2 regions of the Bradyrhizobium sp. CB1717 genome follow, and region 1 is predicted to be linked to the other one. Evidence: predicted binding sites of a transcription regulator. Region 1 holds the regulator's gene; the other holds the start of a gene.
The links. The regulator PhoB, encoded in region 1, activates phosphate uptake and scavenging genes when phosphate is short. The targets are predictions, from matches to a motif close to TGTCATNNANCTGTCAT.

Region 2: the regulator PhoB is predicted to act here: its motif matches at 2,097-2,113, upstream of ugpB (sn-glycerol-3-phosphate ABC transporter substrate-binding protein UgpB).

The regions. Positions count from the first base shown of each region.
Region 1 covers NZ_CP121666.1:8,935,866-8,940,074, reverse strand. The annotation lists gene pstA (phosphate ABC transporter permease PstA) at 1-362, shown strand, start outside; gene pstB (phosphate ABC transporter ATP-binding protein PstB) at 359-1,177, shown strand; gene phoU (phosphate signaling complex protein PhoU) at 1,189-1,905, shown strand; gene phoB (phosphate regulon transcriptional regulator PhoB) at 1,928-2,635, shown strand; gene QA649_RS41590 (GcrA family cell cycle regulator) at 2,885-3,397, opposite strand; gene QA649_RS41585 (aspartate aminotransferase family protein) at 3,852-4,209, shown strand, end outside.
Region 2 covers NZ_CP121666.1:113,035-117,243, forward strand. The annotation lists gene QA649_RS00490 (organic hydroperoxide resistance protein) at 7-432, shown strand; gene QA649_RS00495 (CaiB/BaiF CoA-transferase family protein) at 612-1,814, shown strand; gene ugpB (sn-glycerol-3-phosphate ABC transporter substrate-binding protein UgpB) at 2,168-3,484, shown strand; gene ugpA (sn-glycerol-3-phosphate ABC transporter permease UgpA) at 3,533-4,209, shown strand, end outside.

The sequences.
Region 1 (4,209 bases):
TGCTGGTGCCGAACGCGCTGCGCGAGGCCGCCTCCGCGCTCGGCCTGCCGCGCTCGCTGGTGATCAAGCGCATCGCCTATCGTGCGGCCCGATCGGGTCTCATCACCGGCGTGCTGCTCGCCACCGCCCGCGTCGCCGGCGAGACCGCGCCGCTGCTCTTCACCGCGCTGTCGAACCAGTTCTTCAGCCTCGGCCTGAACAAGACGATGGCGAACCTGCCGGTTACCATCAACAACTTCGTGCAGAGCCCCTACGCCTACTGGAAGCAGCTCGCCTGGAGCGGCGCGCTGCTGATCACGATCACCGTGCTTGCCCTGAACATTGGCGCGCGCATCCTCGGCGCCGAGAGGACTGCAAAATGACCGATCTTTCCGTATCCGTGAGTTCCAACGCCCATCTGGCCTCGCAGCCGTTGCCGGAAGCGCCCGCCAAGGTGACGGTGCGCAACCTCAACTTCTATTACGGCGAGCACCACGCGCTGAAGAACATCAACCTGACGCTCGGCAGCAACCGCGTCACGGCGTTCATCGGCCCGTCGGGCTGCGGCAAGTCGACCCTGCTGCGCATCTTCAACCGGATGTACGACCTCTATCCGGGCCAGCGCGTCACCGGTCAGCTGATGCTCGACCAGACCAACATCCTCGACCCGAAGCTGGACCTGAACCTGCTGCGCGCCCGCGTCGGCATGGTGTTCCAGAAGCCGACGCCGTTCCCGATGACGATCTACGAGAACATCGCCTTCGGCATCCGCCTCTATGAGAAGATCTCGAAGTCCGAGATGGACGACCGGGTCGAGAAGGCGCTGCGCGGCGGCGCGCTGTGGAACGAGGTCAAGGACAAGCTCAACGCCTCGGGCCTGTCGCTCTCCGGCGGCCAGCAGCAGCGCCTCTGCATCGCCCGCACCGTCGCGGTGCGGCCTGAAGTGATTTTGTTCGACGAGCCCTGCTCGGCGCTCGATCCGATCTCGACCGCCAAGGTCGAGGAGCTGATCCAGGAACTGTCCGAGAACTACACGATCGCGATCGTCACCCACAACATGCAGCAGGCGGCGCGCGTCTCCGACAAGACCGCTTTCATGTATCTCGGCGAGCTGATCGAGTTCGACGACACCAGCAAGATCTTCACGTCGCCGACCGATCGGCGCACGCAGGATTACATCACCGGCCGGTTCGGCTGAGGAGACGGGACATGGGTTCTGAACATACCGCAAAGGCTTTCGACACCGACCTCCAGGAGCTCACCCGCCTGGTCGCCGAGATGGGCGGCATCGCCGAGCGCATGATCGTCGATTCCGTCGATGCGCTGATCCGCCGCGACGTCGCGCTCGGCCAGCGCGTCGTCACCATCGACGCCGAGCTCGACGCGCTGCAGAAGAAGATCGAGGAGCGCGCCGTGCTCACCATCGCCCGCCGCCAGCCGATGGCGGTGGATCTGCGCGAGATCGTCGGCGCCATGCGCGTTGCGACCGATCTCGAGCGCATCGGCGACCTCGCCAAGAACATGGGAAAGCGCGTCGCCGCGCTCGATGCCGACTTCCATCCGCTCAAACTGTTCCGCGGCCTGGAGCACATGACCGACCTCGTGCAGCAGCAGGTCAAGTCGGTGCTGGACGCCTATGCCGCGCACGATCTGCCGGCTGCGATGGCGGTGTGGAAGGGCGACGAGGAAGTCGACGCCATCTGCACCTCGCTGTTCCGCGAGCTCCTCACCTACATGATGGAGGATCCGCGCAACATCTCGTTCTGCATCCATCTGATGTTCTGCGCCAAGAACATCGAGCGGATCGGCGATCACGCCACCAACATCGCCGAGACCGTGTTCTACATGATCGAGGGCCAGGCCATCACCGACAAGCGGCCGAAGGGCGACATGACGACCTTCGCCACGACGGTCCCGAATACCTGAAGACTTAAGGAGCGACGACACCATGGGCGCACGCATTATGGTGGTTGAGGACGAGGAAGCTCTCACCGAGCTTCTCCGCTACAACCTCGAAGGCGACGGCTATGACGTCGAGACGGTGATGCGCGGCGACGATGCCGACACCCGCCTCAAGGAGCACATCCCCGACCTGATCGTGCTCGACTGGATGCTGCCGGGCCTCTCGGGCATCGAGCTGTGCCGGCGGCTGCGGACCCGTCCCGAGACCAAGCAGCTTCCCATCATCATGCTCACCGCGCGCGGCGAGGAGAGCGAGCGGGTGCGCGGGCTTGCGACCGGCGCCGACGACTACATCGTCAAGCCGTTCTCGGTGCCGGAGCTGCTGGCGCGCGTGAAGGGCCTCCTGCGGCGCGCGAGCCCTGAGCGGCTCGCCACCGTGCTCGCCTATGGCGACATCGAGCTTGATCGCGACAAGCGCCGCGTCGCGCGCTCGGGCCGGCCGATCGATCTCGGCCCGACCGAATATCGCCTGCTGGAGTTCTTCCTGGAGCATCCCGGCCGCGTGTTCTCGCGTGAGCAGTTGCTCGACAGCGTCTGGGGCCGCGACATCTACATCGACGAGCGCACCGTCGACGTCCATATCGGCCGCCTGCGCAAGCTGCTCAATCTCGGTCGCGAGCAGGACCCGATCCGCACCGTCCGCGGCGCCGGCTATGCGCTCGACGATCGCTTTGCGAAGGCCGAGCAGACGTAAGCTGGTTTGGGGGCTATTGCCGCAGCATGGGTGTCGTCCCGGCCGAGTGCGCAATTGCGCACGGGGGCCGGGACCCATACCGCGTGATCTATCGATGAAGCGCGGTGCAAGTTGCGCGGCGCAGCCGCGTCACAGAGAGTCTTCGCCAAACCGCATTCGGTGGTTATGGGTCCCGGCCTTCGCCGGGACGACAGCGGAGTGTGTTGAGCCGTCATCGTGTGACGGCTGCTTCTTGATCTCAGAACAAGCTCACCGCGTGCCCGGCTTGGCCGGCGCGCGACGGCGGTCCGCCGCCGGCTGATACGCCACGCGCGAGTGCTGGGCGCAGTAGGGCAGGCCCGACAGCGCCTTGCCGCCGCAAAAGAAGAAATCCGGGCTCGAGGGATCGCCGACCGGCCAGTGGCAGGTCGCCTCGTTCAATTCGAGCAGCGACAGCCGCTGGCTCATCGGCACCACGTTGTCGTAGGTCACAGGCTCCGCCTCGACTTCGACCTCGAAGGCCTGTGCCAGCGCGGTGTTGCCGCGTGCGATGGGGCGGCTGACCCGCATCATGTGCTGAGCCGGACGCGCCTTGCGCGGCCGGGGAGCTGCCGATGAGGGGCTCTTGGCGCGGCCGGACAGGCCGAGCCTGTGCACCTTGCCGATCACGGCATTACGGGTCACGTTGCCGAGCTCGGCTGCGATCTGGCTGGCCGACAATCCGGCCTCCCAGAGCTTTTTCAGCTGCTCGACGCGATCGTCGGACCAGGTCAAAACCGTCATTGCACCCTTTCCCTCGCCGTGCGGCTGCCGTCCTGGCGCCTTGCGGCGAATGCCTAAGCCTCGAAAAACCCGTGCCGCCAGAATCCCTTAAGGCTCGCCGGGCGTAACCAGAACGCCCGAACGTTTACGCCGGTACATGAGGACTTAGAGGATCAGAACTGCTGCACGAGATGTCGTATCTGACAAGCCAAACGCTACAATATGGCGTGACTCACGCGCAAGAGTCAGCCGACTCGCTTCCACATGTTCCGTGGCAAAAACCCCGCAAATCCGGCACCGCAAGACTACGGATTCAGCGTTTCGCGGGGCTTTCGGGCGGCATTGACACCCGTTCTACCCGGCATAAGATAGTGTCACGTGCCGCCCTTAAAAGGCGGCACGTTTCGTTTTCCGGGCCGGTCAATGGTGCGCTGCGTGAGCGCGTTGAGGCCGTCCGCAACATCAAGTGATCGTCATGACTAACAGCGCCGCGCCGCATTTGCTCCCCGTTTTCGCCAGGGCCGACCTCGGTTTCGAGCGCGGCGAAGGCTGCTGGCTGATCGCGACCAATGGCGAGCGCTATCTCGATTTCACCTCGGGCGTCGCGGTGAACGCGCTTGGCCACGCCCATCCCGCGCTGGTCAAGGCGCTGCAGGAGCAGGCGACCAAGCTCTGGCACATGTCGAACCTGTTCCAGAGCCCGGACGGCGAGAAACTCGCCGCACGTCTGTGCCAGGAAAGCTTCGCGGACTTCGTGTTCTTCTGCAATTCCGGCGCCGAGGCGCTGGAAGGCGTGATCAAGCTGGTCCGCCATCATCACTTCTCCAAGGGTC
Region 2 (4,209 bases), 410 kb from region 1:
ACGAAAATGTCCGTGAACGTCCTCTACAAGACCAGCGCCAAGGCCACCGGCGGCCGCGACGGCCATGCTGCGACCCTCGACGGCGCGCTCGACGTCAAGCTCACCACGCCGAAGGAGCTCGGTGGCGGCGGCGGCGCCGGCAACAATCCCGAGCAGCTGTTCGCGGCCGGTTATGCCGCCTGCTTCATCGGCGCCATGAAGTTCGTGGCCTCCCAGGGCGGCCCGAAGGTTCCGGCCGATGCCTCCGTCACCTCGACGGTCGGAATCGGCCCGCGCTCCGAGGGCGGCTTCGGCCTCGACATCGACCTCGCCGTCTCGCTGCCGGGCCTTGCCCGCGCGGAGGCCGAGGCACTGGTCGCCAAGGCGCACCAGGTGTGCCCGTACTCCAATGCCACGCGCGGCAATGTCGACGTTCGCCTGACGGTCGTCTGATCGGCGGTGCGGATTGGCTGGCCCGGGATCCCCCTCGGGCCGGCCGCCTCCGATTGAATTTGCCATCCCGCGGGATGGCAGCGCGGCGGCGCATACGGCTCCACGCGAGGGCCCATTGCTGGCGCAAACAAACCTCGCTAGGCCTGTGATCCAATGATCGACACAGGGGAAGCGAAGGCATGACTGAAGCAGCAACGGGCGCAATGAGCGGACTGCGCGTCATCGATCTCACGCGCGTGCTCGGCGGTCCCTACTGCACCCAGATCCTCGCCGACCACGGCGCCGACGTCATCAAGGTCGAGCCGCCCGCGGGCGATGAGGTGCGCGAATGGGGCCCTCCCTTCCATGAGGAGGACGCAGCCTATTTCGTCGGCATCAACCGCAACAAGCGCTCGATCGGCCTCGACCTCGCCTCCGAGGGCGGCCGCGTCGTGCTGCTGAAGATGCTGGAGACGGCCGACGTCCTCATTGAGAATTTCAAGCCGGGCACGCTGGAGAAATGGGGCATCGGCAACGAGGTGTTGCGCGAGAAATTTCCGCGCCTCGTGCATTGCCGGATCTGCGGCTTCGGCGCCGACGGCCCACGCGGCGGCAATCCCGGCTATGACGCCATCATCCAGGCCATGACCGGCATGATCGCGGCAACCGGCTCGCCCGAGAGCGGGCCGATGCGGATCGGCGTGCCGCTGGTCGACATCACCACGGGCCTTTACGCCGCGATCGGCATCCTGATGGCGCTGTCGGAGCGACAGCGTTCGGGCAAGGGCCAGTTCCTGGAGACCACGCTGTACGAGACCGGCCTTGCCATCATGCATCCGCACACCGCGAACTATTTCATGCATGGCAAGCCGCCTGGCCTCACCGGCAACGAGCATCCCAACCTCGTGCCCTATGCGATCTTCCCGACCAAGACCGACAACATCTTCATCGGCGTCGGCAATGACGGCACCTTCCGCAAGCTCGCCAAGGAGATCGGCAAGCCCGAGCTCGGCACCGATCCGCGCTTTGCCCGCAACAAGGACCGCATCGCCAATCGCGAGGCGCTGCGCGCCGAGCTTGCCGCGGTGTTCAGCCAGCACGAGGCCGAGCCGCTGTGCAATCGCCTGCTCGCGGCCGGCCTGCCCGCAGGTCCGGTGCAGAAGATCGACCAGGCGTTGACGAACCCGCACACGATCTACCGCGGCGATATTATCGAGAAGGACTGGTACAAGGGCGTGGCCTCGCCGATCCGGCTCGATCGCAGCAAGCCGAGCCTGCGCCTCGTGCCGCCGAAGTTCAGCCAGCACGCAGCCGAGGTGCTGGGCGAGTTCGGCTACTCCAAGTCCGAGATCGACGCGATGGTCGAGAAGGGCACGGTCTGCGGCCCCGAGCGCAAGCGCTAGACGGTGCACTCCCTCTCCCGCTTGCGGGAGAGGGTCGGGGAGAGGGCTGTCTCCGCAACGGGACAACCCCCAGAGGATAGAGCCCTCACCCGGATCACCTCTCCCGCAAGCGGGAGAGGTTAAGGAAGACCGGAGCCGATCGTCCGCTTCAAATATCCAATGCCGCACTGCGGCGCACCCGTGCGCGTGCAGCGCGAACGGCTGCGGCTGGTCGCGTCGCATTCGCCTATTTGACGGCTTCCCTTTTCCAGCGCTTGCCGCTTTCGTTTCGGCCGCTTACACAGTCATGTGAACGTCATATGGCGCTGCTAGCGCAAGCGCTTCTTTAGTGACGGGCAAGGGAGGTTTTCTTGATGGCTCTTCGACATTTTGGCGCGGCTGCTGCTGTTGCACTTACGGTTGGTCTCGGCGCCTCGCCGGCCCTGGCCGTGACCGAAATCCAGTGGTGGCACGCGATGACCGGCGCCAACAACGACGTCATCGTCAAGCTCGCCAACGACTTCAACGCGTCGCAGACCGACTACAAGGTGATCCCGACCTACAAGGGCAATTACCCCGACACGATGAACGCCGGCATCGCCGCGTTCCGCGCCGGCAACGCCCCGCACATCATGCAGGTGTTCGAAGTCGGCACCGCGACCATGATGGCCGCGACCGGCGCCGTGAAGCCGGTCTACAAGCTGATGGCCGAGACCGGCGAGAAGTTCGATCCGAAGAACTACCTGCCCGCGATCACCGGCTACTACTCGACCTCGAAGGGCGAGATGCTGTCGTTCCCCTTCAACTCGTCGTCGACCGTCATGTGGGTCAACCTCGACGAGCTGAAGAAGGCCAATGTCGAGATCCCCAAGACCTGGCCCGAAGTGTTCGAGGCCGGCAAGAAGCTGAAGGCTGCCGGTCACGACACCTGCGGCTTCTCCGGCTCCTGGGTCACCTGGGTCAATCTCGAGCAGCTCTCGGCATGGCACAACACGCCGCTCTCCAGCAAGGCCAACGGCCTCGACGGCTTCGACACCGTGCTCGAATTCAACGGCCCGCTCCAGGTCAAGCATCTCGAGAACCTGGTCGAGTTGCAGAAGACCAAGGTCTACGACTATGCCGGCCGCACCAACACCGGCGAAGGCCGCTTCACCTCGGGCGAATGCCCGATCTACCTGACCTCCTCGGCGTTCTTCGGCAACGTCAAGGCGCAGGCCAAGTTCAACTTCACCGCGGTGCCGATGCCGTATTATCCGGACGTCAAGGGCGCGCCGCAGAACTCGATCATCGGCGGCGCTTCGCTCTGGGTCATGGGCGGCAAGCCGGCCGACGACTACAAGGGCGTCGCAAAATTCCTGACCTTCCTCTCCGACACCGATCGTCAGGTCTACATCCACAAGGCCTCGGGCTATCTGCCGATCACCAAGGCGGCCTACGCCAAGGCGAAGGAAGAAGGCTTCTACAAGGATCAGCCCTATCTCGAGACCCCGCTGCTCGAGCTGACCAACAAGGAGCCGACCGAGAATTCGCGCGGCCTGCGCCTCGGCAACATGGTTCAGCTGCGTGACGTCTGGTCGGAGGAGATCGAGCAGGCGCTGGCCGGCAAGAAGACCGCCAAGCAGGCGCTCGACGCCGCCGTCGAACGCGGCAACACCATGCTGCGGCAGTTCGAAAAGACCGCCGTGAAGTAGGGCGACTGGCGGCAGGCCGGTCACCCGGCCTGCCGCTTCCGGGGCATCATGCAAAAGCAAGCCATTTTCCAGTCAAAGCTGTTGCCCTACGCGCTGGTTGCGCCGCAGCTCGCGATCGTGCTGATTTTCTTCTATTGGCCGGCGCTGCAGGCGGTCATCCAGTCCTTCCTGCTCCAGGATGCCTTCGGCCTCTCGACGAGCTTCGTCTGGTTCGACAATTACATCGAGCTGTTCAGGGATCCCGCCTATTTCGAAGCGGTCGTCCGCACCTTCTTCTTCTCGTTCGCGATCGCGATCTCGTCGCTGTCCTTTGCGCTGCTGCTCGCCGTGATGGCCGACAAGCCGCTGCGCGGCTCGATGCTTTATCGCACGCTGCTGATCTGGCCCTATGCGGTGGCGCCGCCCGTGGTCGGCGTGCTCTGGATCTTCATGCTGCATCCCTCGCTCGGCGTGATCTCGCGCTACCTGCGCGCCGCCGGCATCGACTGGAATCCGCTGCTCGACGGCAACCAGGCCGCAGGCCTCATCATCCTCGCCGCCGCGTGGAAGCAGATCTCCTACAATTTCCTGTTCTTCCTCGCCGGCCTGCAGGCGATCCCGAAAAGCGTGTTCGAAGCCGCTGCGATCGACGGCGCGCGGCCGATGCGCAGGTTCTGGACCGTGACCTTCCCGCTGCTGTCGCCGACCATCTTCTTCCTCTTGGTCGTCAACATCGTCTACGCCTT